2 regions of the Anabaena sp. CCY 9613 genome follow, and region 1 is predicted to be linked to the other one. Evidence: riboswitches for the same ligand, from Rfam matches in the RefSeq annotation. Region 1 holds a riboswitch; the other holds the start of a gene.
What was found. A riboswitch is a leader RNA that binds a small molecule or an ion and turns the genes downstream of it on or off. The one in region 1 is predicted to bind cyclic di-AMP.
Positions count from the first base shown of each region.

Region 1 (15,612 bases):
ATTGAAAGTGGTAATATTTATGCGGAAATTATTAAGTACTCTTTCTTTGCTAGCACTTCTTCAAAGTGTCCCCTTAATTCCTCAAGCCAGAGCGCTAGAGCCTAATAATCAAATAGAAGAAACTGCAATTCAACAGGTAATTACAGCCAAATTAATGACAAATTCACCTGATGGCAACTTTTATCCAGAAAGGATGATTAATCGGGCAGAATTAGCCGCTATTATGGTGAAAGCATTTCACTTAGATAAACGAGATGCCGTGAAACAAGGAGAGGCAATATCTGCACCAGATGTTCCTGCCTCCCATTGGGCATTTAATGATATTCAGACAGTTCTCAAAACCGATATTATGAGAGGCTACCGGGGAAATTTATTTTTCCCAAATCAAAGAGTAACTAGGGCAGAAGGTTTGGCTATTTTTGCCCAAGCCTATGGTGTATTTCAGTTTAGTGATGACACAGTAAGTGAAATCCTTGAATCGCATCCCGATGCAGCATCAATTCCCACATGGGCTAGAAGAGCGATCGCCACAGTAATTGCCGAAGGTTTTATCAACACAGATAGCCAAAACAATATTTCCCCATTACGACCCATGACCCGTGGGGATATGGCTTACGTATTAAGTAAATATTTAGAAAGACAACAGCCATTACCACCAACACCGGTAGTTCCTGGTGTTCCTGCAAGAGTGGAGTAGGGAGTTGGGGGGAAGAATTTCGGTTACGTTCCCTGAATCCCTAGAGGGGGCCCTGAGTTCCCCAATCCCTATTTCCTTCCTTTCTTGGTAGTGAAGACAGTAGTAAACATCATCAACATACCGCCTAGTAGAATAGCGATCGCTAGTCCTCCTGTGATCAAGTCGAGTAAATTGTTATTGTCCATGATGAATGAAAATTTGTAGTCAGCACTTTAAGGCTTAAAAATCAACGCCACGTTTAAGTTCTACACCTTGATTGGCATAGTGTTTGTGGCAGTATACCTCAGAGTGAACGCTAGCTAAATCAAAGTAGGCTGGTTGTTGTTGGCAACGTCCAGTAATAATGACTTCGGTATCGCGGGGTTTACGCAGTAAAGCTTGAACTATCGGTTCCACCGGAAGTAGTTCGAGGTCAACTGTGGGATTGAGTTCATCAAGAATAATGGTTTTGTACAATCCAGAGGCGATAGCAGTTTTGGCAATTTCCCAACCTCTTTCGGCTTCTATATAGTCTAGTTCTTGTCGGGAATTGCGCCAAACGATGGCATCACGGCCGCAGCGTTGATGATCTACAACCTCTGGATATGATTGTTGCAGAGCTGCGATCGCGGCATCTTCTGTATAACCACTACCACCTTTGAGCCATTGCATAATTAACACGCGGGTAGAACCTGGATGATTGATTCCCCTCCCAATAGCTTGCAAAGCTTTACCTAAAGCACTGGTGGACTTACCTTTACCCGCGCCAGTGTAAATTTCTATACCTTCTAGGAAGAGAGCTTTGGCCGTGGGGTGGTCTTGGGGTTTCATTTCCGAGTGCAAATCCGCAATCTCCAGTAATTCTGGCGGTGCAGCACGTCCAGTGGCTATGATTTCTAATTCCTGGGGTTTAGCTTTTAATGTCCGTACCACTTCATCCACTGGTAACAAACCTAAATCCAAAACCGGATTAATTTCATCCAAAACCACAACCGAATATAATCCAGAGGCGATGGCACCTTTAGCTACATCCCAACCCCGTGACGCTTCATCTTCGTCGAAAGAGGTAATTTCCTCCGGCCCAAAAAATTCCGCTCTCCCAGTACGTACCTGGTCAATTAAATGAGGGAATCCACGCTGTAAGGCTGCGATCGCCCCATCTTCGTCATAATCCCGTTCTGGCCCTTTTAAAAACCGCAGTAGTAAAACCCGGTGGGAATCGCTCGGTGTATTTATTCCCAAGCCAATTGAGCGCAAAACTACCCCTAAAGCCGCTTGGGACTTACCTTTACCCACACCATCATAGACGTGAATTTGACCAGTGAGCCGTTCAGGACGCACTTGCGCCGTGCGAATACCGATGCCGTTCCTTGTCATTTCTTGAAAAGCTGTAATGTGGCAGTCTTTAATTTTACAGAACCTTTTGTCATATCAGCCAGAAAAAATATTCTTGGTTATTAGTCATCGGTCAAAAACTTTATCCAATCACCTCATTCCCACTCCCTACTCCCTACTCCCCAATAAATAGGTGTATACTGGCACACCATGATGTAATCCCAGTTATACTTTCTAACATTAACCCCGACCTTGACCTTTTATGTTTGGACTTGAAAACCTCACGATTCCCAGCATTTGGCCTCTTGGGGCCATCTTGTTTGAATTTTTATTTTTACTGACTGCTATTCCTATAGAGGCATATGTGTTGAATAAGCGGCTACAATTCGACAAAAAAACGAGTATGTTTTATGCCATATCTATAAATCTTTTTTCTAGTACTATTGGTTGGATTATATTTTTCTTTATAGAACCAATGTTGCCTATAAATTTAAAATCAGAATTAATTAGTTACATGCTTTTTAATAGCTTCCGGAGGGAAAGCTCACAGGCTATTATGATTTTTACGGCTTTTATTATGTTCTTTCTTACCTTTTTAATGAAATTTTTGCTTTTAAAAATATTTGTAGTTTCCTTAAGAGAAACATTTGTTATCAAGCCAGAAAAAATACCAGCATCTAATCGTTTAAAATGGCGACGTGCCAGCACGGCGAGATTACAAAACTCAAATTTAGTTACTACTATATTAATAGCAAATTCACTAAGTTATAGTGCTATTACTATTATTTTGTTATTAGGTAGGAAAACTGTTTAACTGCTACTTCGTCTGATAAAAATACTCATAAATTTGTGAATTGGAGGTGTGAATAATGGTAACAATCTTTAAAGACCTCTTAAAGTTATTCAGCTTTACCGCAGGACTTTACGAAGGAATTAGAAAATTAATAATTCCCACCAAGGCTTATTCTTGGCAGACATTTATTTATCTGAGTATATTTTCTTGGGCACTGTCATCTTTAGCCATTGGCTATGTAAGCAATATAATTGGATTTTGTGGTTGGTTATTTTTAATAACTGGTACTGCATGGTATACAACTGATGATCCTTTAAGAGTTCCTGGTACTTTTATGCCAGTAGGCGCAGTAATTACTGGCTTTTTAGTTAGTATATTTTTGTTCCGCGATCCAGAAAGAGTAATGACATCGAGAAGTATTGTGCTGTGGCCCACAATCTCTGCATTAATTACGGCTTTTCCTGACTTTATTGAAGGCGGTGAAAAAACTAAAGCAAAAATTCCTCAACCGGCAATTCGGGAAAAAATCATAATTTTAGTAGCTAGTTGTACGTTACTTAGTTGCTGGATTCAATTTTATTTTGTTATGGATAATTGGTTTACACAATATCCCAGTTTACTGGCAGATAGTTTTAATCGCAGTACAATTGTTTGGAGCATGGAAGAACCAGAAAAAATACCCAAGAATGGTGTTTTAATTTTAGAACAACTGCAACCAATTATAGAAAAAGAATTAGCCAACAAACCTTGGTCAGAAGTCGAAAAATGGTTGATAGATGCACAACAGCAAGTAGGAAACTTGGGAAGAGAAGTAATTAATATACATTTGGCAGAGTTTGAAGAAAAGGCGTTATGGCGTGTAGAACCGCGGATAACTAATACTCAAGCTGGGTATAGATTAGATTTACTGAGCATTTGGTCAGGGCCGAGTTCTAACCCCCAAGGGTATTATTTGCAAAAATCTTGTCGTATTGACCCCATTGCATCATCTAGCAATACTATCGTCACTCCCACTCAAGCAGAGATTAAAAATACAGTTGCAGAAGTTGAATGCGATCGCCTCAGTAAATTGGTAGCTGGTGCGCCACCACCGCAGCAGTGATGGTGGAGAAACTTTCTAGCCCCTACTCCCTACTCCCTAGCCACAACTAACAAGCAATGAACTTAAGCAGAATTTTTGTCATCGCTAAAAATGTCTTTCAGGAAATGGTACGCGATCGCATCCTGTATATTATCGGTTTTTATGCCCTCATCCTGGCTATTGCTCTGCGTGTCATCCCTGAATTTGCCGCTACGACTGAAGATAAAATGTTTCTGGACTTTGGTCTAGCAACAATGAATATATTGACTTTAATTGTTGCCATATTTATTGGTACAGGACTGGTTAATAAAGAAATTGATAAACGGACTATTTTGGTGTTAATTGCCAAGCCGGTGAGCCGCAGTGAAATTATTGTTGGCAAATTCTTGGGTTTATCGGCCGTGTTGAGCGTACTTGTGGCTGCTATGACAGTCATTTATTTAATATTTTTGCAGATAGGGAATATTCCTCATTCAATTCCCAGCATTTTAATTGCCACGGTTTTCTTATGCTTGCAATTATCTCTAATTACTGCTGTAGCTATTACCTTCGGTGTCTTTACAAGTTCCCTATTAGCTGTCACTTTAACATTTGCAGTTTACTTAATGGGGAATATTACGCCAGATTTAGTCCAACTTGGTCGCTTGAGCAATAACCCGATGATGGCCAGGATAACTCAAGGCTTGTATCTCATTTTGCCAAATTTATCACGATTAGATTTGAAAAACGATGCTGTTTATGGTCTACAAGCCTTACCTGATGCCACAGCACTCATGACTAATGTCGGCTACGGCTTACTTTATAGCATTATGCTACTAGCGATCGCTAATCTGATCTTCTGGCGACGTGAGTTTTAATCCCAAATGACTATCTGAGGATCACAAATCGTACCATCAGGCATGATAGTGTCTCGTAGTTTCGCATAAATTATTTTAGTTTCCCAAAGATTTGCCTGACTCAAGTTAGCCTTAGTTAAGTTTGTTGATGTCAAGTCTGCGCCGCTTAAGTTGACTTCAGTTAAATTAGCTTCTAGTAGTGTCGCCCCACATAATTTTGCTCCCGCCAGATTTGCTCTCAATAAGTTTGCCTCAATCAAGGATGCTTCAATTAATATTGCTGCACTCAGATTTGCTTCAGTTAAATCTGTATCGCACAAAGAAGCACCCCAAAGGTTAATGTGACTGCATTGCGTCCGCCACAAGCGAGAACAACAGACATTAGCAGATGTTAAATCAGCATTAGTAAAATTAGCTTCTGATAAATTAGCTTCTGATAAATTAGCTCCACGTAAAGTAGCTTGTATTAAATTTGCCCCCTTTAAGTTAGCCCCAGTGAGATCAGATCCAGATAAATTGGCCCCCTGAAAATCTGCACCCATCAAGTTAAAACCGCTAAAATCAACTGATTTCAAGTCAATTTTGCTTAAATCACAGCCACTAAAATCCCTACGCTGACAAGCTTTATCTTTGATTTGATCCAATATTAATTCTTGGTTGTCAGCATAATTTCTCATGATATTCACCTCAATTGATAATAATCACAAAAATTAAATTTTTCTGAGTCCTAAATCATAAATTACTCAGAATACATGTCTTTGTGAGTGAGAGTTACTGTATTTCGAGATTACACCTCAAATGCCCATAATTTTGCTCAAAATTCAGGAATAAATTGCAAAAAATTTGCTCATGAGCGGGAAATCCGCCTAGACAGTAGTAAGGTCAATAATAAATGCTGTCATAAGTCAGGAAAAATTGATAATGTAAAACATATCAGATCTACAAACTAATGCCTAATATCACCCATTTAATTATTGCTCATGCACAATATTCAGGAGAACCGATAAAGTAAATCTACAAATTGAACACTTGATTAACTAACACCTATCTATAGGAGGATTTATTTACTTGCCAAGTTAGATTAAAAGAAAGCGAATGTTTACATATGTAAAATCAGCCGAAATTATGTAAAAAACAGCGGATGAAGATTTTTTTCAAGAATTAGATCCTATTTCTTGGCAAAACAGTCCCACTGCATTCATCTCAAGCGAACAAGATGCAAAATCAAGAAAAGTGTGATTATGACTTGGCTGACCAGCGACAAAGTAATATGAAAACCGCTACTGTGGAAGAGGGGATGATATTTCAGTTAGCGAATGGCAGTATACAAGGTTGTAATACTAGCGCTGAACTGATTTTGGGACTTACAGCCAAGGATATACATGCATGGGATTCCCCTAACGCCTGCTGGCGATTTGTGGACGAAAATGGCATCCCCTTGACGGCATTAACCCATCCAGCGATGCTGGCTCTGGGTACAGGTAAGCCTTGCTTGAATGTTATTGTGGGGTTAGATAAACCAAATACAGAGTTAAAGTGGCTGTTGATGAACTGTCAGCCTTTATTTCTAGCTGACGAAAGTTCACCCTACGCAGTTGTCTATACCTTTTCTCATATTACTAAACCAAATTCCCAGCAGATTCACAATCTTTCTGGGGCAGGAGATAAAACCCAAATACCAATATTAAAAATGAATGAGCCAAATACTAATGCTGAAATAATGAAGCAATTAGTGGCAAGTGAAATTAAATTAAAAAAATTATTTGACTCGAATATTATTGGCATCGTTATAGCAGATTTCACTAATATTATTGAGGCTAATGATATATTTTTACAGATGGTGGGTTATACCCGTGAAGATTTGCTAGCAGGGGAAATTTGTTGGTCACAAATTACACCTCCTGAGTTTCACCATCTAGACGAAAAGGCATTACAAGAACTTGTCACAATTGGGAGCTTTACACCTTTTGAAAAGCAATATATCCGTAAAGATGGGAGCCGGATTACGATTTTGATTGGTGGGGCAATTTTAGACCAGTCTCCACCAACTTGTGTGTGTTTTGTGATGGATTTAACTGAGCGCCAACAGACACAAAAATCATTACGGGATGTTCTGCAAAGACTGACATTCCATGTAGAAAACTCTCCTTTGGCGATAATCGAGTGGGATCATGAATTTCGCGTATCTCGCTGGTCAAAGTCAGCTGAACGTATTTTTGGCTGGACAGCTGAGGAAGTTCTCGGTAAACAGATAAATGATTGGCAATTTGTCTTTGGGGAAGATATAGAGGTCGTCAATAGTGTAATTGGTCGGTTATTTAATTGCAGTGAAACGCAAGTAATCGTCAACAACCGTAACTACACCCAAGATGGCACTGTACTTCATTGTCAATGGTATAACTCAGCTTTATGTGACGAATCAGGCAAGTTAGTTTCTGTATTATCACAAGTGCTAGATATTACGGAAAATAAACGAGTAGAAGCAGCATTACGAGAAAGTGAAGCCCGATTTCGGCAGATGGCGGATACTTCTCCTACTTTGATTTGGATGAGTGATATTAGCAGTCTTCGTTGCTATTTTAATCGGCCTTGGCTGGAGTTTACAGGACGAACAATGGAGCAAGAAATGGGTCACGGTTGGGCAGAAGGGGTGCATCCTGACGATTTACAGCGTTATTTTGCTACTTATATTCATGCATTTAATACCCGTCAAGAATTCCAAATGGAATATCGGATGAAACGTGCTGACGGTGAGTATCGTTGGATTTTAGATATGGGAGTGCCACGCTTTACATCAGAAGGTACTTTCCTTGGTTATATCGGTTCCTGTATTGACATTACAGACCGCAAACAAGCAGAGGCAGAAAAAGAGAAAATGTTAGCGCGATCGCGGCAATATACCAGACAATTACATGGGTTGATGGAGGCAGCAGTGGCAATTAATTCGGCACTCTCCATCGAAGAAGTGTTACGTGTAATTACAGAACAAGCCCGCGAAATTATTGGCGCGCATCAATCAGTCACCAGCGTGATAATTGATGATGATGAAGGACAAGCCATGAATTCAACTTCACTGTCCGATAAATATGCTGCCTGGCGAGATCAATGTCAACAACTAGATAGCTTAGGTATTGAACCCAGTATTCATCAAACAAATGGGCCTATACGCCTATCCCAAGCAGAACTCACATCTCATCCCCAATGGCAGCAGTTTGGTCAGCAAATAGACAAATACCCACCGCTGCGGGGATGGTTAGCTACTCCCCTCATTGGACGAGATGGTCACAGCATCGGACTAATTCAGTTATCGGATAAATATGAAGATGAATTTACCAAAGAAGACGAAGCCATTATCGTGCAATTAGCGCAAATGGCATCAATCGCCATTGAAAACACGAGGTTGTATGAAGCCGAACAACAAGCACGCGCCCAAGCAGAAGAAGCCAACTGTATTAAAGATGAGTTTTTGGCTGTTCTTTCCCACGAATTGCGCTCCCCCCTAAATCCGATTTTGGGTTGGTCTAAGCTACTGCAAAGTCGTAAATTTGATGAATCAAAAACCACCGCAGCCTTAGCTACAATCGAGCGCAATGCCAGGTTACAAGCGCAATTAATTGAAGATTTACTAGATGTCTCGCGGATTTTGCAAGGCAAGTTGACACTCAATGTGGATAAAGTCAATCTGGCAACGACGATTACCGCAGCAATGGAAACAGTCCATTTAGCAGCCAAAGCAAAATCCATCAAATTAAAGTTTCAGCCTCATGCCGATGCTCCAGTCCTAGTCATGGGTGACCCCAACCGCTTACAACAAGTGGTCTGGAATCTCCTTTCCAACGCCGTCAAATTCACTCCCCCAGGAGGACAAGTACAAGTTTGCTTAGAACAAATTGATTCTCACATTCAAATTCAAGTCACTGATACAGGTAAAGGAATAGACTCTCATTTTTTGAGTTATGTATTTGATTACTTCCGTCAAGCAGATAGCGCCACCACCCGAAAATTCGGCGGGTTAGGGCTGGGACTAGCAATTGTCCGACAGTTAGTAGAACTCCACGGAGGTACAGTCAACGCTGATAGTCCAGGTGAAGGAAAAGGAGCAACTTTTACAGTCCAGTTACCAGTTTTGTCTACAAAATTGACCACAGTAGAGAACCAGGAAGAAGAAATAATGGACTCCAACATAGGTAATCTTCAGGGCATCAAAATCCTAGTTGTAGATGATGATCTTGACTCGCGTGACTTTATTAGCTTTGTCCTCGAAGAAGAAGGCGCAGAAGTGATCTCAGTCTCATCAGCCATTGATGCACTAGAAACCCTGCCAGCATCAAAAGCAGATGTGCTACTGAGTGATATTGGAATGCCAGACATAGACGGCTATATGCTGATGCGCCAAGTGAGAACTTGGACACCAGAAACAGGCGGAAAAATCCCCGCGATCGCTCTTACTGCTTATGCAGGAGAATATAACCAAGAACAGGCATTATCAGCCGGTTTTCAGATGCATGTCACCAAACCAGCCGAACCCACTGAATTAGTTGCAGCTGTCGTGAGATTAGCTGGGAAAAAGGTTGTTAGTTTAAAGGCTAGAGGTTAGAGTCCCCGTGTCCTATTCATCGCCCCAGGTTTGTAATTGAAAATACACCAAAACTAAAGTAACTGCTAACAATACTGTGGCGGCTGCGGCTGCATAACCAAAATCAAATTGAGCAAAGGCTTCTTGATAAATGTAGTAAACCAGCAGGTTGGTAGAATTTAGGGGGCCACCACCTGTAATTACATAAACTTGCTCAAAGCTACGGAGTGTAAAAATTGCTGTGGTAATAGTAGCAAATATGACAGTGGGTTGTAATCCGGGTAAGGTTACATGCCAAAATTGCTGCCAAGCATTAGCACCATCTAGTTCTGCGGCTTCGTAGCGACTAGGAGGTATGGCTTGCAATCCTGCCAAAAATACCACCATATTGAAACCTAGTTGTTTCCAAATACTCAAGATAATTAATACTGGCATAGCCCAAACTGTACTTCCTAACCAGGGAATGGGGGAAATACCCAATACTTCTAAAAATGCGTTGACAGGGCCAGTGGTTTGAAATAGCCAGCGAAAACCTAAACCAGCTGCAACTAAGGAGATAATTGAAGGTAAAAAATAGGCACTCCGCAGCACTCCCCGCAAGGCTAAAGATTTATCTAGTAGTACTGCTAACCCCAAAGGAATCACTAAACTGGGAATGACGGTGGCAACAGTAAAATAAATCGTGTTCCATAAAACTTGCCAAAAATCAGGAGTGAGAAACAAGCGCCAGTAATTTCTCAAACCTATCCATGTAGTACCTGTAGAGGTGAAACTTCCCGCAGTAAAACTCAGATAAAACAAATAAGCGATGGGCCAGATGATGAAAATACCCAATAAAATCAGCGCGGGGGACAAAAAAGTCCAAGCGGCGAGTGTATCATTATCCAACCAAGACTTAGTATATGTTTTTGGCATCTATAATTTTTCCTCTTTGCTATGAACCTCCGCCCTGATTCTACCGTTAGCTTGGTTGCTCCCAGCGTTAATCATGACCAAATTTCTCCTAGTACTCCTCTGAAACTGGGAATTATGGCTTCTGGTAGTGGTAGTAATTTTGCAGCTATTGCCCAAGCGATCGCAGATCAGCAACTCAATGCTCAAGTTCAAGTTTTAATTTATAATAACCCTTCGGCGAAAGCACCAGTCAGGGCAGCTAATTGGGGCGTGGAAGCTGTATTGTTAAATCACCGCGACTACAGTAGCCGGGAAAGTTTTGATACAGAAATTGTCAAGACATTGAGACAATATGATGTTGAATGGGTGATTATGGCAGGTTGGATGCGTCTTGTCACACCAGTGTTGATTGATGCTTTTCCCGAAAAAATAATTAACATCCATCCGAGTTTATTACCAAGTTTCAAGGGCATTAATGCCGTAGAACAAGCCCTAGCTGCGAAAGTCAAGATTACAGGCTGTACAGTACATCTAGTTTGTTTAGAAGTAGACAGTGGCCCTATCTTAATTCAAGCGGCTGTACCAGTATTCCCAGACGACACCCTAGAAACACTCCACGCCAGGATTCAAATTCAGGAACACCGAATTTTACCACAGGCGATCGCACTGGCTGCCGCCAGGGAATTATCAGTTATTTGAACCATTAACAGAACATCAGAAAATAAATTATCTTGTAGGATGGGCATCTTGCCCGTCTTTGATTATTTGGTAGCCTCTTAAAAATTTCCAGGAAATTAAGTAAATAATCAAGATGGTTTTTCAATATACAGAAGCACTTGTTACCATCGCATCATTAAATTTTGATAAATTAATAAATTTTTATATAGATTTACTAAGTAAAAAACCTGTTATTTATATTCCCAATGTTTACGCAGAGTTTCACATTCCTGGTGTGCGATTAGGTATTTTTCAACCTAAAAAAACACACGCATTTGAATTTGTTAACTCAGCAAAAAGTACAATAAGTTTGTGTTTAGAAGTGAGTGATTTAGAAGATGCGATCGCTCACCTCACAAATTTAGGTTATCCACCCCCAGGAGAAATTTCCATTGCTTCTCACGGTAGAGAAATTTATGCATATGATCCCGATGGCAATCGTCTAATTTTACATCAAGGTAAGTCACCATCTTAAAAGGTACTATGACAAACACCAAATCTGTCAACGCAGACAATCTAGAAATATTATCATCTAAACTACCAGGAAATGTTATGCAATCTTGTTGTCCTAGTTCATCAACAATATCGTCGGTATCATAATTGCCTGCAAAGTCAATTCCTCTCTGCATAAATTATCCATCTAAAGGAAGATAATGAAAAATATATTCCTTTCGGAGAAGTTTATTCACCTTAATTCAGCTTGTTATTGCGAAATTAAGATGTTAGTGTATAATCCAATATAAGCTTGAGTAAGTCAGCCTAATCCAGCGAGTGATAGCTCATAATGCTGGAGCGGAGGAACCAAATTATGGGGCGTATCTCAAAATCGATTGTGAAAAAGATGTAAGGTTTGAGGTCAAAACATTAATCTCAAATTCCTATCTAAAATCGACTAGAGAGGGGCATCTCTCAGCCCTAGCCCGTCAGCTAACTTCGTAGGCATTGAGAGGAGACTGAAGAGACAGCATTTTTCTAATGTTTTGATCTCATCAGTATCCGAGGCTGGTACTGCTCGGTTTTTTGTACCTGCACTAAGTTCTGTTGAGGTCAGTAATGTTATTGCAATTAAATTTAGCTGCGATTATGGCGATCGCAGGGCAAACTGCTTGGAAAAAAGCCAAACCAGTAGTTGTAAGAGATGTTTTCTATTTACCTGCCTTGGGATTTCTGGGAGTGATTGTGTTGTGGTGGATTGTGGCACTGCTCAATCATGAATTAATGCCCACTCCACCGGAAGCCTTTATCGCTAATCTTGATTACATATTAAATCCATTTTATCAACGAGGCCCTGGTAATTTAGGAATTGGCTGGTTGTTGATAGCTAGTCTAAGACGGGTATTAATTGGTTTTTTATTAGGCGCGATCGTGGCGATTCCTTTGGGATTCCTCATTGGTATGTCTAGATCGGCCATGTTAGCGTTTAATCCCATCATTCAAATTTTCAAACCCGTATCACCTTTGGCTTGGTTGCCTATTGCCTTAGCTATCTTTAATTTGGCAGATCCTTCAGCAATTTTTGTAATTTTCATTACTTCTTTATGGCCCACAATTATTAATACTGCCTTAGGTGTTGCCAGTGTTCCCAAAGATTATCTAGATGTGGCGCGGGTATTAGAAATGCCGCGTTGGAGGAGAATTACCAAAATTATTTGGCCTGCAAGTTTGCCCTATATTTTTACAGGATTACGCATTAGTTTAGGGATTGCTTGGCTAGTTATTGTTGCTGTAGAAATGCTCACTGGTGGTGTGGGTATTGGCTTTTTTGTGTGGGATGAATGGAGTCGTTTAAATCTCAGCTCAGTCTTTTTAGCCGTACTGGTAATTGGTGTAACTGGATTAGTTTTAGATTATGCAGTGGGCAAAATCGAAGAATTTGTAACCCACAGGACTAAAGCTTCTAACTAACAAAATTTTACTCATTAAAACCTAGCAAGACGCAATGTTATTCTGCGTCTTAGCCTGAATTTGCCGAAAAATCATTGATTACCACTGGAGTAAAAGCAATGGGTGATCATCATTGGAATCGCCGTGACTTTATTAAAGGCATAGGATTAACAACAACTGGGTTAGCGCTGTCATCCTGTGGCATTACTGGAAATACTGGTGCTGGAGGACTGAGTGCAGAAGCCTTAGCCGTTGAACCAGTCGTCAAATCTCAAGATTTAGAAAAATCTGACATTACCGTTGGTTATGTCCCTGTTAATGATTGTGCGCCATTTGCGATCGCCTGGAAAAAAGGTTTCTTCCGCAAATATGGTTTGAACGTCACACTTAACCGCGAAGCAAGTTGGGCGACATCCCGCGATGGATTAATTTTTGGTCGTTTAGATGCTTCCCCTGTGGTATCTGGTGCTGTTACGAACGCCAGAATTGGTGCTGAAGGCGCACGCCACGCCCCCTTATGTGCAGCCATGACTATTCACCGCCACGGTAACGCCATGACTATGAACAAAGCCATGTGGGACTTTGGGCTACGTCCGTGGTTTGAATATCAAAAACAATATGGCGATGGTGCATTAGAAGCCTTTGGGCGCGATTTTCGCAACTACTTTGCCAAGCAACCCACAGAACGCAAAGTCTGGGCTGTAGTTTTGAGTTCTGCCATTTACGAATATTTTGTGCGTTACTTATCCGCAGCCGCAGGTGTTGACCCATTAAAAGAGTTTCGCGTCATTATTGTGGCACCTCCCCAAATGGTGACTAATGTGCGAATTGGCGCCATGCAAGCTTACATGGTAGCTGAACCTTGGAACACCAGAGCCATCACAGGTAACGAAGGTATCGGCTTCACCTTCGCTCAAGGTAAAGAAGTCTGGTTAGGACATCCCGACCGACTATTGGGAGTCATGGAATCTTTCATAGATAACTATCCCAAAACCTACCGTTCCTTGGTCAAGGCAATGATAGAAGCCTGCCAATATTGCAGCAAACCAGAAAATCGTCAGGAAGTAGCCGAACTGATTACAGACCGTTCCTTTACAGGTGCTAGACCCAGAAATCTCAATGCACCCATAGCTCAATTAACCAGTCCAGGAATTATCGGCAATTACAACTACGGAGGATTTGACAACCAAGACCGCACCATTAAATCGGCTGATGGCACAATTTTCTTTGATATTCCTGAAAACCTTCCCCAATACCCAGGTAATCATTCCACATTCTTGTGGCAATCCCAAAGTATTTGGTTAATGACTCAAGCTGCACGCTGGGGACAAATTTCCGAGTTTCCCAAAAATGCTGAAGAAATAGCGCAACGCGGTTGGCGAACTGATTTATATCGAGAAATAGCAACAGAAATGGGTATCGAATGTCCTCAAGAGAATTATAAAGTAGAACCACCAGAAGTCTTTATTGACACAATAGGTTTTGACCCTAGTGATCCAGTGGGATATCTGAATCAATTTGCTATTAGGGCTAATGCTCCCACTCGTTTTTTTATGTCTTAAATCGTCAATATAAAATTTTAGGAGATTTTCATTATGAAAGATATCCCATTAGTAGTAAATAATGGACACAAAGTTATGTCTCGTCCTAACTTCTTAGAAATTGAAAACTTAGTCAAAGCCTATCCCACACCAGACAAAGGTAATTTTGTTGTATTAGATAACGTAAATCTCACCATTGGCGAAGACGAATATATTTCTGTAATTGGTCACTCTGGTTGTGGTAAATCAACTCTATTAAAAATAGTAGCTGGCTTAGAAAAATTATCTTCTGGCTCAGTTCGGCTAGACGGAAAAGAAATTCGCCAGCCAGGAGCCGAAAGAATGATGGTATTTCAAAACTACTCATTATTACCTTGGTTAACTGTCCGTGAAAATATCCGTCTTGCTGTAGATGAAGTCCTCAAAAAGGCTAATCGGGCGGAAAAAATTAGCATTGTTAACGAACATTTAGCAATGGTGAACTTAACAGCAGCAGCAGACAAATATCCTGACGAAATATCTGGGGGAATGAAACAAAGAGTAGGTATTGCTAGGGCTTTGGCAACTCGTCCCAAAATGTTATTAATGGATGAACCTTTCGGCGCGCTAGATGCATTAACTAGAGGTAAATTACAACGACAGGTATTAGATATTTGGGAAAATCATCGCCAAGCTGTGATGATGATTACCCATGATGTCGATGAAGCAATTTATATGTCAGATCGCATTGTGTTAATGACCAATGGCCCATCAGCAAAAATTGGCGAAATATTAGAAGTTCCTTTTGAACATCCACGCGATCGCGCCGCTATGCGAAACTCAAAAGAATATTTTGAACTGCGTAACCATGCTCTGAATTTTCTTGATAATTATTTTAAACAAGATGATTAGAATTTATATGTGCGCTGTGAAGAATCAAGGAAACGTTCGTGTAGCGTGCGAGCAGCGCATACCACAAAGGACACAAAGAGCGCAAAGAAGGAGAAAAATCAGAGAAATTGAAAGTTAACTTGATTGGGGATAAGTAAATCTGAGCTATAGAAAATTCTTTCCCCACTCCCTACTTCATAATAATTGATGCTGCCAAAGGCGATAATGAATGAATAGCTATTGGTAATTCATTATGTCTTTGACTCAAAATTATAAATTAAACCTCATCCAATGGTATCCAGGACATATTGCCAAGGCGGAAAAAAATCTCAAAGAACAACTAAACCGGGTAGATGTAGTCCTAGAAGTACGAGATGCACGGATTCCCTTGGCGACACACCATCCCCAA
Region 1 covers NZ_CAWUDE010000003.1:32,974-48,585, forward strand. The annotation lists gene ACM0OT_RS03870 (S-layer homology domain-containing protein) at 20-697, shown strand; gene ACM0OT_RS03875 (cob(I)yrinic acid a,c-diamide adenosyltransferase) at 917-2,053, opposite strand; gene fraC (filament integrity protein FraC) at 2,274-2,825, shown strand; gene fraD (septal junction protein FraD) at 2,881-3,906, shown strand; gene ACM0OT_RS03890 (ABC transporter permease) at 3,963-4,742, shown strand; gene ACM0OT_RS03895 (pentapeptide repeat-containing protein) at 4,739-5,398, opposite strand; gene ACM0OT_RS03900 (PAS domain S-box protein) at 5,938-9,318, shown strand; gene ACM0OT_RS03905 (carbohydrate ABC transporter permease) at 9,331-10,212, opposite strand; gene purN (phosphoribosylglycinamide formyltransferase) at 10,234-10,890, shown strand; gene ACM0OT_RS03915 (VOC family protein) at 11,003-11,383, shown strand; cyclic di-AMP (ydaO/yuaA leader) riboswitch at 11,655-11,865, shown strand; gene ntrB (nitrate ABC transporter permease) at 11,962-12,813, shown strand; gene ACM0OT_RS03925 (ABC transporter substrate-binding protein) at 12,912-14,354, shown strand; gene ACM0OT_RS03930 (ABC transporter ATP-binding protein) at 14,388-15,224, shown strand; gene ylqF (ribosome biogenesis GTPase YlqF) at 15,457-15,612, shown strand, end outside.

Region 2 (15,612 bases), on a different contig from region 1:
TATCTCTGACGTTTGGCTTCTTGCGTTGTTGGCGTAAAAATAGATCGGAGTAACCAATAATCGAACTTAAAGGGTGTTTTAAATCATGGGCTAGTTGAGCAATATAATCTTGATTAGCCACAATTAAGCGATTTAATTGCTGATTATGCAGTGTTAATGACAACTGCAAATGCTTTAACTCACGCAAGCGTTCTTCAACATAACTATTAACACAGCGGGCGATCGCTTCATCGATTACTGCATCAATCAAACGCATTGCTCGAATGATCTCTAAAGGTGTTCCTTTTAATAAATCAGATTCCAAAGTATCAAATACTACCATTCGTAGCAAATGATATTCATGGGCAATTTCTGTGGGGTCAAAGCCTTGTTTAGCCCGCAGAACCCCATGATTCCAGCTAGCCGTAATTATCGACTGGACATCACTTCCCTGAGACTTAGAAAGTACTGTTACCATTGCGTCTAAGACATCAGGAAGATCATTTTGAATGGCTGTATAAGTTAAATCATCAGCACTTTCAATCTCTCTATCTTTACGAACTGCTGTAACCCATTTATTGAGAATAATATCAGTATTTTCAGCCAGTAATAGACTAAAATCCATTATTTTAAGGTGAGTCCGGAGTAGGTGGATAAATTTACATATACGCTTAGTTTAGCGATAGCGGTACGGCTCATCAAAATCAGTGATATAGTTCAACTGCCAAAAGAAATAGATATCATAATATTATATTGAAAATTGCCCCTAAATTTGACGCACATGGGAAATAAGGCGATCGCCTATGCTGCGTTCTTCATGTATTGTCAATAGAAAATGGGCTTGATCTCTGGTGTAGCAACCTAAAACCAGAATATGTGTCTGTTAATGACTGTATATAATTAGCGATCGCCTACATAAAAAGTTATAGTTGTCACGCCAAACTCAAAAGGCCATTAAGTAATTTTAATCAGACCTTCAATGTACTCGATAAATACTTTTGCAAAATTGGTAAATTAGACTATCATTTTTTTAGTGGGTAGCCTAATTCAAATTCATCGACACTGGATTTGAAACGGAGGAACCAATGTTTGGGGCTAATCTTACGAGAGACATCTTCCAGTCTTAGCCCGTCAGCTAACTCCGTCGGCAATGGAAGGAAACCCCCAAAGTATTGGCTTTAATACCAGTTGTTATTGGGGCTTCCTTGCGGATATCACATGTATATCCTCTGGGATATGGGCTATCTGTGTTCTACCCTGCTTCTCATTCATTATTCGTTTCCTTGGGGAGAAGGTAAAGCTGTGAAAATCAAGCCAATGTTAGTGCGCCTGCAAAGCGCCATAGGTCGAGATGACTTAATTGGTCAAATGGTATTATTACCAGAACCGAAAAAACCTTTTTCTCAAAAAGATCACAAAACAGAATCTGTTAGCTTAATCGTTGGCTATGATGCCTCTCCTAACAGTCACACCGCGCTAGATATAGCTTTTTGGATTGCTCATCAAACGCGTTTAGCTACCAATGTCCAAGTTACAGTACAAGCTGTTTATGTAGTAGAAAATAATTATAGCAGTCAGTATCCAGAGGTGTTGAGCTTTGCTAAACCTGTGCCTACCTTGGAATGTCCTGTTAGTGAAGTTTCCCATTCTTTTACCCCCGTTTTAACTCCAGCAAAATTACGGGGTATTAATTCCTGTTTACAAGAAAATCCTACAACTCATCTCCAGCAAGCAGATATAATTCTTTGGCAAGCACGTAGTTTGGCTGAAGAATGGGAAGGTTCCTTTAAATCTCATTTGCGGTTTGGCTGTGTGGGAACCGAACTCACAAAAGTTGTGGAATCGGAAGCGGCTGATGCGTTATTTTTGGGATGCAAATCAGTTAACCACCCCATTATCCAGACACTAGGTGCTAATTTTCCTTGTGGTGTTTTAGGTATACCCAATCGGATTGATTGATCTAATCACCCCCAATCCTTTATAAGGGTGTGTTGTCGCGTAGCGCAATGCACCTTCAATAATTCAATTTATCTCTTCAGGTAGATGCAAAGTAATTCTGTATTTAAATATACTTCGTTTTGACTAGAACCTAAACCCCATATTATGATATCTCCATTGCTAAAAATTACACCAAACTTCAGATTTAATCAGGATTAAAAGTATGAACCCACCTGAAGAATACATCAATAATAATTCAGGAGAACTAGTTAAACAGGGGTCAAATCAGCTGACTAGTAATGGTATTAGTGAAGTTAACAATTTAGATAAAGTTAGAGATATTCTTTTTGGTAGCCAATCACGGGAATTTGAAAAAAGGTTTTTCCGCTTAGAAGAACGCTTATTAAAAGAATTTTCTAATGGGCGAGATGAAACAAGAAAACGTTTAGATGCTTTAGAAAGTTATGTTAAACAAGAAGTAGATTCTTTAGCAGAAAGATTGAAAAATGAACAAGTAGAACGTGACCATAAAGTCACCCTACTTACTGAAGAACATAAAAACATATCTATATCATTAGAGAAAAAAATTGCTCAAGTTGATGAGCAGAATACTAATAGTCAAAGGGAATTACGCGAACAAATTCTCAACCAATCTAAAAGTTTGCAAGATGACATCCAGCACAAATATGAAGAGATTTTGGCTTTACTAGAACGAGAAGCACAGGAACTGCGGAGAAACAAAACTGATCGCTCTAATTTAGCAGCCTTATTTACCGATTTAGCTATTCGATTAAGTACGGAAAATAAATCAGAATTTTAAGTCAAAATCCCCTGATTATTTGATGAATTTATATCGAATCAATGCAACTTAATATTAATTATGAATTAAGGGGAGTTGGGTAATGAAAGACTACGCTCCTAATCCCAGAAGTAAAGTATCTACTCAAGTTGTGAGTAGTCATAGCCAACCCTCTGATTTGTCTGTCAATAACAAAGATCAAAAAGTTATTGATGATCTGAGTGAACTGCGTAGTTTGCTGCTGGGACTTGAACCGACTAAAGTTAAAAATCTTTATCAGCGATTAGATAATCCTCACATTCACCCAGAAGATATTAGCCGTTTATTACCAGAAGCAGTACTGTTGCGATCGCAGCAAGATAAAAAATTGGGTGAAGCTATTGTATCAACGGTGGAAGACGCCATTCAAGCTTCTGTACAGCAAGACCAAAATGTGCTATCCGAAGCATTTTTTCCTATTATCGGCCCAGCCACCCGCAAAGCAATTGCGACAGCTCTCAATGAGATGATGCAATCCTTGAATCAAACCTTGGAACATAGCTTATCACCAGAGAGCCTCAAATGGAGACTAGAAGCAAAACGCACTGGCAAATCATTTGCAGAAATTGTCCTACTGCGATCGCTTGTTTATCGCGTTGAGCAAGTATTTTTAATACATAAACAAACTGGGTTATTACTGCAACATTTAGTCGCAACTGAGGTAACAACTCAAGATCCAGATTTGGTGTCTGCGATGTTGACAGCTATTCAAGATTTTGTCCAGGACTCTTTTAATGTATCTCAAGAAACTGGGATAAAAAGTTTACGCTTTGGAGAACTGACAATTTGGATTGAAGCAGGGCCTCAAGCGTTAGTTGCAGGTATTATTCGGGGTATCCCTCCCCAAGATTTAAGGTTAGTTTTTCAAGAAGCTATCGAAAAAATTCACCTCAAACTCGCACAAGAAATTAATGCTTTTACTGGGGATACAGCAGTATTGCAGCCTAGTAAATCTTATTTAGAACCCTGTCTGGCAATCCAATATAAAACGCCAGCTAAAAAAAATTATACTTACGCATGGGCTTTTTTAGGTACTGCTGCGATCGCTTGTAGTATTTGGGGCTTTTTTGCTATTAGAGAACAACTCCGCTGGCGCAACTATCTGCAACAACTCAATTCCCAACCAGGAATAGTGGTGATTAACACCAAGCAGCGTTATGGAAAATATCACATTTCGGGAATGCGTGATCCATTAGCAGTAGATCCTCATACTCTGATACCAGCCACAAATCTGAAATCCCAAAATGTCATCAGTCATTGGCAACCTTACTTGTCCCTTGAGTCACCATTCATCACTAAAAGAGTTAAAGCATTACTCCAACCACCAACAACTGTATCATTACAAGTTGACAACAATGGCATTCTGCAAGCTACTGGTTCTGCACCTCATCAATGGATATTAGAAGCACGTAAATTATGGCGTTATCTTCCGGGAATTATTCAATTTGATGAGCAAAATCTTGTAGCTACAGAACTAAGTCAACTAGAGTCATACAAAAAACAACTCGAACAAGCAACATTCTTTTTTAATGAAGGAACTACTAACTTGGTGGCTGGTAGTAACAATCAATTAAATAACTTAGTATTAATTATTAATCAAATTTTAAATACTGCTAAAGATTTAAACAAAGATGTCCAAATTCAAATTATAGGACACACGGATATCACTGGAACAAAAGAGCAAAATGTTCTTCTCAGTCAAGCACGTGCTAATAGAATATTATCTTATTTAAATTCTCAAGGCATCAATACCAGTAAATTTATAGCCCAAGGAATGAGTCATCAGGCGCTTTTACAGTCAGACTTGACATCAAAATCCCCAGAGAATCATCGCCGAGTATCTTTTAAAGTATTGATAACGAATATTCAATTATGATGCAAAAAAAAATTTGTATGGTAGGTGCATTTGCTACAGGTAAAACTAGTTTAGTTACGCGCTTCGTTCACAGCATATTTTCGGAAAAATATCAGACTACCGTAGGTGTAAAAATTGATAAAAAAACTGTAAATATACAAGATAATAAATTAAATTTTATCCTCTGGGATATTCATGGAGAAGACGAATTTCAAAAAATTAGAATGTCTTACCTCAGAGGTTCAGCAGGATATTTATTAGTCGTAGATGGTACCCGGAAAAATACCTTAGAAAAAGCTTTTGATATTCAAACAAGAGTAGAAGCCGCAATTGGTAAAGTTCCCTTTATTCTGGTACTGAACAAAGAAGACATGACAGATGAATGGGAAATTGAAAAGACTGACATAGATGCTGTTGTTAAGAAGGGTTGGACTATGATTAAAACTAGCGCTAAAAATGGACTAGGTGTTGAAGAAGTTTTTCAAACTCTTGCTAGACAAATACTGGATAAATAAACAGTGAATATTCCTAACTCTGTAAATAGTTATATTTTTAACTTTCTCATAGAAGAGCGTTCCCTGGCCTATCTATTAGTCAAAAAAGATGGTGAACTATTAACTTGGGGCGGTAAACTAACAGAATACGGCATTAAAAACCTCTGCAAAGGAAAGAATGTCACAGAACAAGTTTTCTTTTTAGAAGGGTTGCTACCATTAGATAATGTCACTATTTTTTTACCACTTGTAAATATAGGACAAAAAATCTTTGCCGATGTCCATCTATTTCCTTCCGAAGAAGGAGATTGGGTATTACTATTAGATAATGTTTGGGATCATCAGTACCTTTCCTTGCTGCAACAAAAAGCTAATGCTTTTAGCTTATTACAAGAAAAATTAAGATAATTTATGAATGCATCTATAAATAAGGCACTATTTGCAGCTTTAAACATTCTCGCTTTAGAAAGAATGAGTGCAGGATCATTTAAAATAATTGGAGATATACCTAATTGGTTACAGCGATTTAATCTACAAAATCTGATATCTGATACAGATAAATTTCTTCCCCATAATCATATACCATTTTTGGAGAATTTCTTAATTGATGCCGAGGAATTTTGGCTGCAAAATAGTGAATTAAAGCTGAAGTCTGGCTTATGGAATGAAATAGATGTAAATGGCAAAGAATACCAATTTGAAGCCTATGCACTTTGTGTCAATTCTCAAAAAATTCTCTTAATCAAATTATTAACTGACCCCTTTGAAAACAACAAATATATTATTCAAAAAGCCAGAGAAAATAATTTAAATTATCAAAAAATCTTAAAAGAAAATCAAAAAAAAGAAATATTAATTCACTGTATCGTGCATGATATAGCGGGACAACTAAGTGCCATTAATTGTTGTTTAGCTTTACTAGAATTTGAAAACTTGACCCCAAAAGGTAAAGAATATTTAGAAGTTGCTAGAAAGCAGTCTCTTAATCAAGAAATGCTCATTAGGCAAATTTTAGATGTCTTTTCTGTTGAGGTAATGTCACTAGAAAATTTTACAGTTGAAAGTGAAATGTTGCCTAACATTTTAAGTTCTGCACAGGATGTATTCGAGCTATTAAACCCAAGTTTCACACTAAATAATATCCAGTTGCAGCTAAGTGCTGATATTGACAGGCAAGCAGACTGGAAGGTCATCGGGGATAAATCACGTTTGGATAGAGTGATTTCCAATCTCGTAGAAAATGCTTATCGCCACAGTTCACCACAGTCTACTGTAACCATTAATTTACAACCTGATGGAGAATATGTACTCTTGTCCGTAGATGACGAAGGTAGTGGTGTACCACCAGAGATGGTAGATACTTTATTTAAAAAGTTTTCCCAAGGCAAATACAAGTCAGGTAAGGCTGGGTTAGGACTTTATTTTTGCCGAATTACCATTGAGCGCTGGGGAGGAACCATTGGTTATCTCCCACGTGCAAAAGGCGGTTCCCGATTTTGGTTCCGCCTACCTAGACCAGTATGAGTGAGGAGTTAAGAATTTTTTGTGAGGTATCTGTGGAAATTACCAGATAATTTGTCTATCCCAACTCCTCATTTATCACTAATACCCCACAATATGTAGAATGTCGCGTAAGACACTATATCCTGCTAAATCCCAAATTAAGTAAGCAAGAAAGCCAATCATTGCCAAACGACCATTCCACAATTCAGCTTGAGGATTTAAGCCAAATATAAAAGCATTGCGGTCTACACCATTATACGCTTTAGCAACAGGTGGTAAATCTGTAGATGGACGATTTTCTCTAGTTTCCATTTTTTTCTCCCAAATCCAATTTATTTTTGAACGATTAATCTTTATCTTTAGTAACCGATGAGATGTAACACGTCTCTAAGAACGCTATATCCTGCTAAATCCCACAGTAAATAAGCGAGAAAGCCAATCATTGCAAACCGACCATTCCAGATTTCTGCTTGGGGAGTCCAGCCGAAAAGAAAAGCATTGCGATCTCTACCGTTATATTCGTTTGCAATTGTTGGTAAATCAGAGGAAGATCGAGTTTCCATATTTTTGTCCTGAAAAATTTATTGCTTAACTTTACTTTACCTAATTATCAATAAGCTGCTTTCTGTCTGGAGGTACAAACTACATGCACATATTGTGGACGATTTCAACAACGTATGACTACAGACAAATCCACCTTGAGGGGGTGATAAAATTTATATTTGTAAATAAATGTAAATCTCTCCTCAAGAAATCAGAATCAATTTATGATTTAAACAGATAAACTCGCTATTGTAGCTGTTATAAATAGTTAGAAAATAAATTGCTTATTCTACCATGATTCAGCTTTTAGCTGCATAATACTTACAAATTTTATGTGAATTCCTGCTATTAAATAACAAACTTCCATCTAGCGCTAGATATACTTTTCAAACCTTAGAGAGATGCATTGAACAGCTAAATTCCTGGATTCTGAAAGTTATCAAGACTTGGGTACTGCCATAGATACAGACATAATTACACAGTTGCTTCTCATGAAATTCTTAATCCCCCCAAATTTAACCCTAGAAGAAGGAAATATAATGTTTCAACATCCGGAAAACTTGTTGGCAGCCTACAAGCCGCTATTGTGGGTAGCACAGGTTCCAGTAGTTCCCACAGGTATTACACCAGAGCAAGCATCAGTGATCAATTCAGGGCCGCGCTTTTTTGTAGCTTTAATTTCTGGTGTCATCCTAGCGTTTGCCTTTCAATTAGTATTAACTAACCTCTCCGTCGCAGCAGGTATTTCCTACTTGGGGCATTCCTCTGACTCAGATTCGGGTAGTGGGGAAGTAGGAAGTTTGGGTGGCACAATTCGCAAAATTGGCACAGCAGTGGGGATTTGGACATTAATCACTGTGACGATCGCCTTATTGCTGGCTTGTTTCCTCGCAGTTAAATTAAGTCTACTAGTTTTAGATGCCCGACTCGGTGCAATTCTGGGATTAGTAATTTGGGGTGCATACTTTTTATTACTAGTGTGGGTGAGTTCCACTACCGTAGGTTCTTTAATCGGTTCGGTGGTCAATTCAGCTACTTCCGGTTTTCAAGCGATTATGGGGACTGCAACGGCAGCATTAGGGGCCAAAGCTGTTAATCAGCAAGTAGTAGCCACAGCCGAAGCGGCGGCGGCCGCTGTGCGCCGAGAAATAGGCAGCGCTGTTGACCCCGATAGTATCCGGGAGAACGTAGAAGACTACCTCGAAAAGATTCGTCCCCCCGAATTAGATTTATCCAAGATTCGTGGTGATTTTGAAAATCTCCTCAAAGATCCCAACCTGCAAGCCATTGCAGGTAGTCCTGATCTGCGCCACATTGACCGCCAGAAGTTTATCGATTTAGTTAGCAGTCGCACTGACCTTTCCAAACGAGACGTTAACCGTATAGCTGACACACTATACAAAGTTTGGCAGCAGGTAGTCAGTCAACAACCCAACCAAGACCGTTTAGGTGAGTTAGTAGATTATCTCAAGTCACTACCACCAGGGCAAACCAAGACAGATGAACTTAGTGCCAAACTAGATCGGTTAATTTCAGAAACCAAGACCTCCAAGGAAGCACCAGCAGCACAAAAAACTGGTTTGATGCAACAGACCTTACAACAAGGCCTGACAGCACTAACTGGGATTACCCTGGGACGGACTGATTTGTCAGATTTAGATGTGGAAAAAATCTGGCACGCCCTGACTCAAGCCAAAGACAAAGCCACCGAACAAGCAGATAAACTGGGTTTACCCACACCATCACAACCCTACAGCCCCATTCGCGCTGATGTAGAAAACTACCTACTCAACACATATGCTTGGCAATTGAGTCGGGAAAGAATCGCCCAAGAATTTCGTGATGTCATCTACGACCCAGCAGCCGACCCTGGTATAATTCGGCGGGAATTAGAGAAAATGTCTCGCAGCGATTTTGCCAAGACCCTGCAACAACGAGGATTACTAACTCAAAGACAAATTCAGCAAATTGCTAACCAACTAGAAGCTGTTCGCCGAGAAGTTTTGGTCATCGTCACCGCTGATGAAGAAAGGGAAATAGCACAAGACTTACAACGTCAAGTCGCCAGTTATCTCTTAGTAACCAGTAAAGCAGATTTAACTCCAGAAGGTATTGAGCATAACTTTAAACCCATACTAGAAGACCCAGAAGCAGATTACGAAACTCTGTCGCTGCGACTAGCTCAATTTGACCGTAAAGGAATGAGCGATATTCTCTTAGAACGTAATGATGTTTATATAGGAGAAGTAGACCCGATTCTGGATGAATTGGAAAAACAGATTGAACATGTCTTGGTAGAATCCAAAGGACTGGCAGACCAAGCCAAATATCAAGCAGAAACCCTGTGGCTGAATGTAGAGTCATATCTGCGTAACACTGGAAAAGCTGAATTAAATCCTGATGCTATCCGCGCTGATTTGCAAAAGTTGCTAGAAGATCCCCAAGCAGGTATGACAGCCATTCGCGCCCGATTGGCTCGCTTTGACGAGGATACTTTGGTACAGTTATTGAGTCAACGCCAAGACTTGAGCGAAGAGCAAGTTAATCAAATCGTTCATGCAGTGGAAGACTCTTGGCATAGCGTCCGCCATGCACCTCAAGCCTTAGCACACAGAGCCAAAGAGCAATACGACTCTGTAACTACGACCATCGCAGATTACTTGCGGAACACTGGCAAAACTGAATTGAATCCCGAAGGTATCCAACGTGATCTCAACAGATTATTTGAAAACCCCAAAGAAGGAGCCTTAGCACTGCGTCGTCGCTTGTCACAGCTAGACAGAGATACGTTGGTACAGTTATTAAGTCAACGTCAAGACTTAAGTGAACAGCAAGTCAATGAAGTCATTGATTCTGTACAAACTTCCATTCGTGATATTGTGCGATCGCCCCGTCGCTTGGCAATCCGGACACAGCAGAGAGTGGAAACATTCCAAGCTTATTTGGAAGAGTATCTGCGACAAACAGGCAAAGAAGAACTGAATCCCGAAGGTATCAAACGCGACTTGCAATTATTGTTGCATGATCCACGAGTAGGAATGGAAAGCTTTAGCGATCGCCTGGCTCATTTTGACCGTTCAACAATTATTGCCTTGCTGAAAATTCGGGAAGATATGACCGATGAAGAAGCAGCCAGAATTGCCGATAATATCGTCTCAGTCCGAGATCAATTTGTCGAACAGATACGGGGTATCCAACGGCGGATTCAAGATGTCGTTGACGGGATTTTTGCCAGTATCCGGAACTATCTCAACTCCTTAGATCGTCCTGAACTCAACTACGATGGCGTTAAACACGATGTCCGCCAATTGTTTGACGATCCCCAAGCTGGTTTTGATGCCCTACGCGATCGCCTGTCTTCTTTCAACCGCGATACCCTAGTAGCCATTATGAGTTCCCGTGAGGATATCTCCGAAGCAGATGCCAACCGGATTATTGACCAAGTTGAACGGGCACGTAACACAGTATTACAACGCGCCGAGCGCATCCAACATGAAGCGCAACGCCGCCTAGAAGAAATCAAGCATCAAGCACAACGGCAAGCAGAAGAAACCCGTAAAGCCGCAGCTACAGCGTCCTGGTGGTTATTTGCCACAGCATTCGTTTCCGCAGTATTCTCCGCCTTAGGAGGAGCGCTGGCTGTGCTTGCAGTGTAAAATTACAAGTTTTCTCCGCTAAATTTAAGCCTCCCGATATGGGGGGTTTTTTTGTAGAAACTATTTGCACAGGAATGTTAAAACAACCGTATTGCTGAAGACGAGGAATTTTGCACCCATAACCTAACTTGATTTTTGTTAGACTACTACCTAAAAGCAATTCGCTCTTGCTGTTGAATTTGGAGCAAAACGACGTGACTGCCCTGATTCTAAACCTTAGCCCCGCCATTGATTTAACAGATGAACAGTTCTTTCAACTCTGTGTTAACAATCGAGAGCTACGACTTGAGCGCACAGCTGAGGGTGAGTTAATTATTATGCCGCCAACTGGATGGAAAAGCGGAAATCGCAATAGTAAACTGACACAACGTTTGGCTAATTGGGCTGATGCTGATGATACTGGACTAGTTTTTGACTCGTCTACAGGTTTTAAGTTGCCTAATGGTGCAAACCGTTCTCCTGATGCATCTTGGGTGAGTCGAGAACGATTAGAGGCTTTAAATCCTGACCCTACTCGATTTTTGCCAATGGCCCCTGATTTTGCTGTAGAGTTACGCTCTGCTTCTGATAACTTGGAGAGTCTACAACAAAAAATGCAGGAGTATTTAAATAATGGGGTGCGTCTCGGCTGGTTGATTGACCCCCAAAACCAACGAGTAGAAATTTACCGTCCAGGGGAAGAAGTCGAAATTCTACAATCACCTACTAGCTTGTCGGGAGAGGATATTTTACCGGGGTTTGTATTGGATTTATCAGGCATTTTAAATTAACTATTCCCCACTAGCTTCTCCCCATTCATTCATGGCAGAGAATATTGACGAGTAGTCATCATTAGCAAATGACATTTTCATGGCTGTTTGTAAAATGTGTCGCACAGCTTCAACACTAGTGAGATCTAAACCTAGTGCTTTGGCTTCCGAAATAAATAAATCTGTATCTTTGAGTAAGTGTTTGGTGGGAAAGTTAGGATTGGTATAATTTCCATCCAACATTCTTCGCAGCTTTTTGTCAAAGGTCGGTGCATACAAGGCACTATCACGCAGGATTTGCATGAATAAATCTACATCTATACCTTGACGTTCTACAAAAGCTAGACTGAGGGCAAAACCAGTTGTCAGAGAAGCAATCAGTTGATTGAGTGCTAACTTTAAGCCAGAAGCCGCTCCTACTGGCCCTATAAGTATTGGTTCTGACCCAAAATTTTGCAGTATTTTTAAGTGGCGTTGATATTGTTCTGGTTCAGCGCCTACCATGACAATTAGTTTGCCAGATTTGGCTTCGGGAATGCTACCTAATACTGGTGCTTCTATATACTCTCCACCGCCGCCAATCACAGCATCTCTAATTTCTTGGCTTTCTGTGGGAGTAATTGTCCCCATTTGAATCACAGTCCGCCCTTCTAGGGTGCGCCAAGATGTATCTGATAGCAAAACATGATAAATGGCCGCAGCATTAGTCAGCATGAGAATAATATACTCAGCCTCACGTATGGCTTGGCGAGGATGTGTGACAATTTCCGCACCAGCTGCCTGTAGTGGAGCTAATTTTTCTGGGGTGCGGTTGTAAGCCACTAACTCTATGTTGGCTGCTAACAACCTTTGAGCCATCGGTAATCCCATGAGTCCAGTTCCCAGAAATGCCACCTTCATTTTTCACGTTCCTTTGGTACAGCGTAGGCGTAGCCTGTTGTAGACATCGCGTTTCTCTTGTTTGATTCTATTGCCAGTGAACAATTATCAGTGTCCACAGATAACTGTTCACCGTTGATTCATTACTGATTATTGATCAACCACCTGCGGCAAAAGTTACCATAATTATCACTGAAAGTAAGATGCCGGGAGTAAGTAGTGTCACTAATAATAGCAATTCATGGGGAGTCATAATTAATACTTTCCTATGATTTTTGTCTGCACAGTAGCCAATGATATGCTAGTCCATATCAGGTTGATCTAGCATTCTTACATAGAGTTTTAACTTTTTACACTGACTTTTACTCTGGCACAGTTAATCCTTTGAGGGGTTGAGAACTTTCTGCCTTGTGCAGTCCTTTACTTTGAACTAAAACCCCAAAGCCGCCTAGTTCTGTGGGGTCTATCAGCTGGTGTAGTGCAGCTCGCCGCTGTAATAGTTGGGCTAAAGGCAGTTTTTGATCAGAGATAGCAGCGATGCGATCGCCTAGACCCAACGCCATCAAAAATAAACCCTGCTGGATAAAACCCAGGTTCTCTAAGCCGTATTGCTCACCCCATCTTTCCAAGGCAGTAAAGTCAACGTGGGCTGTGATGTCTTGCTGTCCAATATTAATATAAGGGTTGTTGTGATAACGATGCTGGTAGTAGCACTGTAATGTTCCTTGCGATCGCCTGGGGTTATAATAACGATGGGCAGGATAGCCATAATCAATTGTTAACACATACCCCCGTTGCAAGTGGTCAGCTACTATACTCAACCAGTCTAAAGCCGCTAAGTTAATTTCACTGCGATAACCATCTTCATAGACAGTAGGTGCTAGATCAATACCCACTAAATTAAAATATTCTCTTAATCGGGGCGTAGAAACTTCCCCCGTAACTTCCACAAATAATGTATCTTCTTCATCCCCTGTCGTCACATAGACTTCTCGCATCTCCCCAGCTTCTAAAATAAACTGGTGTACTGGCAAAGCATCCACCAACTCATTAGAAAAAAAACAGCCAGTAATGGCATCAGTGGGGATATCTGCTAAATTACACCAGCGTACAGGAAAATTCTGCAAGCATTGCTGTTGTTGTTGCCTTAACCCTGGAGATTTCTCCACAATTACATATTCCAACGCCTCAAACAAATCTGGGTGGTGCAGATGTAAGTAACTGAGGATATGTAAAGCCAAAAGTCCTTGACCTGCGCCCATTTCTACCACAGAAAAAGGTACAGGTCGTCCTAAAATCTCCCACATCTGCACAAACTGTACTGCTAGTAACTCACCAAAGTCAGTACCGAGACTGGGAGATGTGAAAAAATCACCGTCTTTAAAGCCGATTTTGACTGCATTACTGGAATAATAGCCGTATTCAGGATGATATAAGGCCAAATCCATATATTCAGCAAAAGTAATTCGCCTTTGGGGACTATTGGCAATTTGTTCTGCTATGGCTGCACACAACGCTGGATGAAAATCCATAGAAAAGCTAGAAATTAAGAATTATTTGGGCGATCGTACAGTCATCATCCTACCTAATCTAGAATTGTTCCGCCTAAATCAGTCCCATCTAAATTAGCTCCATTTAAATTGGCCTCATTCAAATCTGCTTCGTTAAGATTCGCTTGAGTTAAGTCAGCTACAGCTAAATCTGCACCACTTAAATCTGCTTGATCTAAGTTTGCTGCTTGTAAGTTTGCTGCTTGTAACTCTGCATCACTTAAATTTGCTCCAATGAGATTGGCTATAGTTAAATCTGCTTGACTTAAATTAGCTCCATCTAAAATGGCTCCGTCTAAAATTGCACCATCTAAAATTGCACCAACTAAGTTACTTTCACTAAGATTGGCATTACTCAAATCCGCTCCATTGAGGTCTGCTTCTATTAAACTGGTTTGGGCTAAATTAGCATGATTGAGTTTAGCTCCATCTAATATGGCTTGATCTAAAACTGCTCCACTAAGGTCAGATCCTCTTAAGTCCGCTTCGCTAAGATTGACACCAGTAAAGTCTCTGACACCTGCATTGTAGTTTTTCAGTAATTCATCTACTTTCATCTGTTTTAGTGTCTGTTGATTTGCTAAGAAACGTTTATGGGAGTAGTTAAAATATATGAGACAATCCAGCCAAAGTTATGTATCCTCAGTACGCGCAACGTGAGGATTTTGTAGTGAAATACTGGACTACCTATAACTACAATAACTAATCTGAATTACTGGTGCCACTATCTAGAGTTATTAATTAATTTCATACCTCAGAGGGTTATCTAGAAATGAAAATGCTTAGACATTAGTGCAAGGCGATCGCTCTGGTTTTAGTCCAGTGATGTCCTGATATTTTGTCAAAATTACTAAGGAGAAAAACTAAGTTGAAATTATTTTCTATTGACGAACTGGCAATATTAGCAGCAGCTAAAGATACTTGCGTTTCAATTTTTCTACCAACCGAGCGTCGAGGAGTAGAGACTCAACAGAACCCCATTCGGTTTAAAAATTTACTCCGGGAAGCTGAAGAACAACTAATTGCTACCGGAATGCGGCCACAAGATGCTAGAGACTTACTCAAACCTGCTCAAGAATTAGATGAATATGATTTTTGGCAACATCAAAGTGATGGATTAGCAATTTTTATCTCTGGCGATGTATTTAGTTACTACTGTGTGCCACTCGATTTTGCGGAATTAGTAGTAGTAAGTGACCGTTTTCACTTCAAGCCTCTGCTACCTTTGCTCACAGGCGATGGACAATTTTATATTTTGGCACTCAGTCAAAATCAAGTGCGATTGTTCCAAGGTAGTCGCTACAGTGTCAGCGAGATGGAGTTAGGCGATGTGCCTCAAAGTATTGCGGAGGCACTAAAATATGATGATCCCGAAAAAAGCCTCCAGTTTCATACTGGCATATCACAAGGGGGAGGAGGGGGCGATCGCTCCGCTATATTTCATGGTCAAGGTGCCGGCAATGAGGAGCAAAAAGATGACTTGTTGCGTTACTTCCAAAAGGTGAATGGCGGTTTACACGAGTTGCTGAACAATCAAAGATCGCCTCTGGTGGTAGCAGGTGTTGACTACCTTTTACCCATTTATAAGCAAGCTAATACTTATCCTCACTTAATGGATGAAGGCATTA
Region 2 covers NZ_CAWUDE010000002.1:343,129-358,740, reverse strand. The annotation lists gene ACM0OT_RS03400 (sensor histidine kinase) at 1-604, opposite strand, end outside; cyclic di-AMP (ydaO/yuaA leader) riboswitch at 1,009-1,141, shown strand; gene ACM0OT_RS03395 (universal stress protein) at 1,297-1,938, shown strand; gene ACM0OT_RS03390 (hypothetical protein) at 2,141-2,737, shown strand; gene ACM0OT_RS03385 (OmpA family protein) at 2,820-4,631, shown strand; gene ACM0OT_RS03380 (Rab family GTPase) at 4,628-5,125, shown strand; gene ACM0OT_RS03375 (hypothetical protein) at 5,129-5,512, shown strand; gene ACM0OT_RS03370 (sensor histidine kinase) at 5,516-6,628, shown strand; gene ACM0OT_RS03365 (chlorophyll a/b-binding protein) at 6,707-6,919, opposite strand; gene ACM0OT_RS03360 (chlorophyll a/b-binding protein) at 6,967-7,170, opposite strand; gene ACM0OT_RS03355 (MFS transporter) at 7,690-10,806, shown strand; gene ACM0OT_RS03350 (Uma2 family endonuclease) at 11,001-11,576, shown strand; gene ACM0OT_RS03345 (NAD(P)-dependent oxidoreductase) at 11,577-12,455, opposite strand; gene ACM0OT_RS03340 (class I SAM-dependent methyltransferase) at 12,797-13,966, opposite strand; gene ACM0OT_RS03335 (pentapeptide repeat-containing protein) at 14,020-14,541, opposite strand; gene ACM0OT_RS03330 (hypothetical protein) at 14,853-15,612, shown strand, end outside.
Region 2: it holds a riboswitch for cyclic di-AMP, as region 1 does, so the genes downstream of both, ACM0OT_RS03395 (universal stress protein) here and ntrB (nitrate ABC transporter permease) in region 1, are expected to answer to the same signal.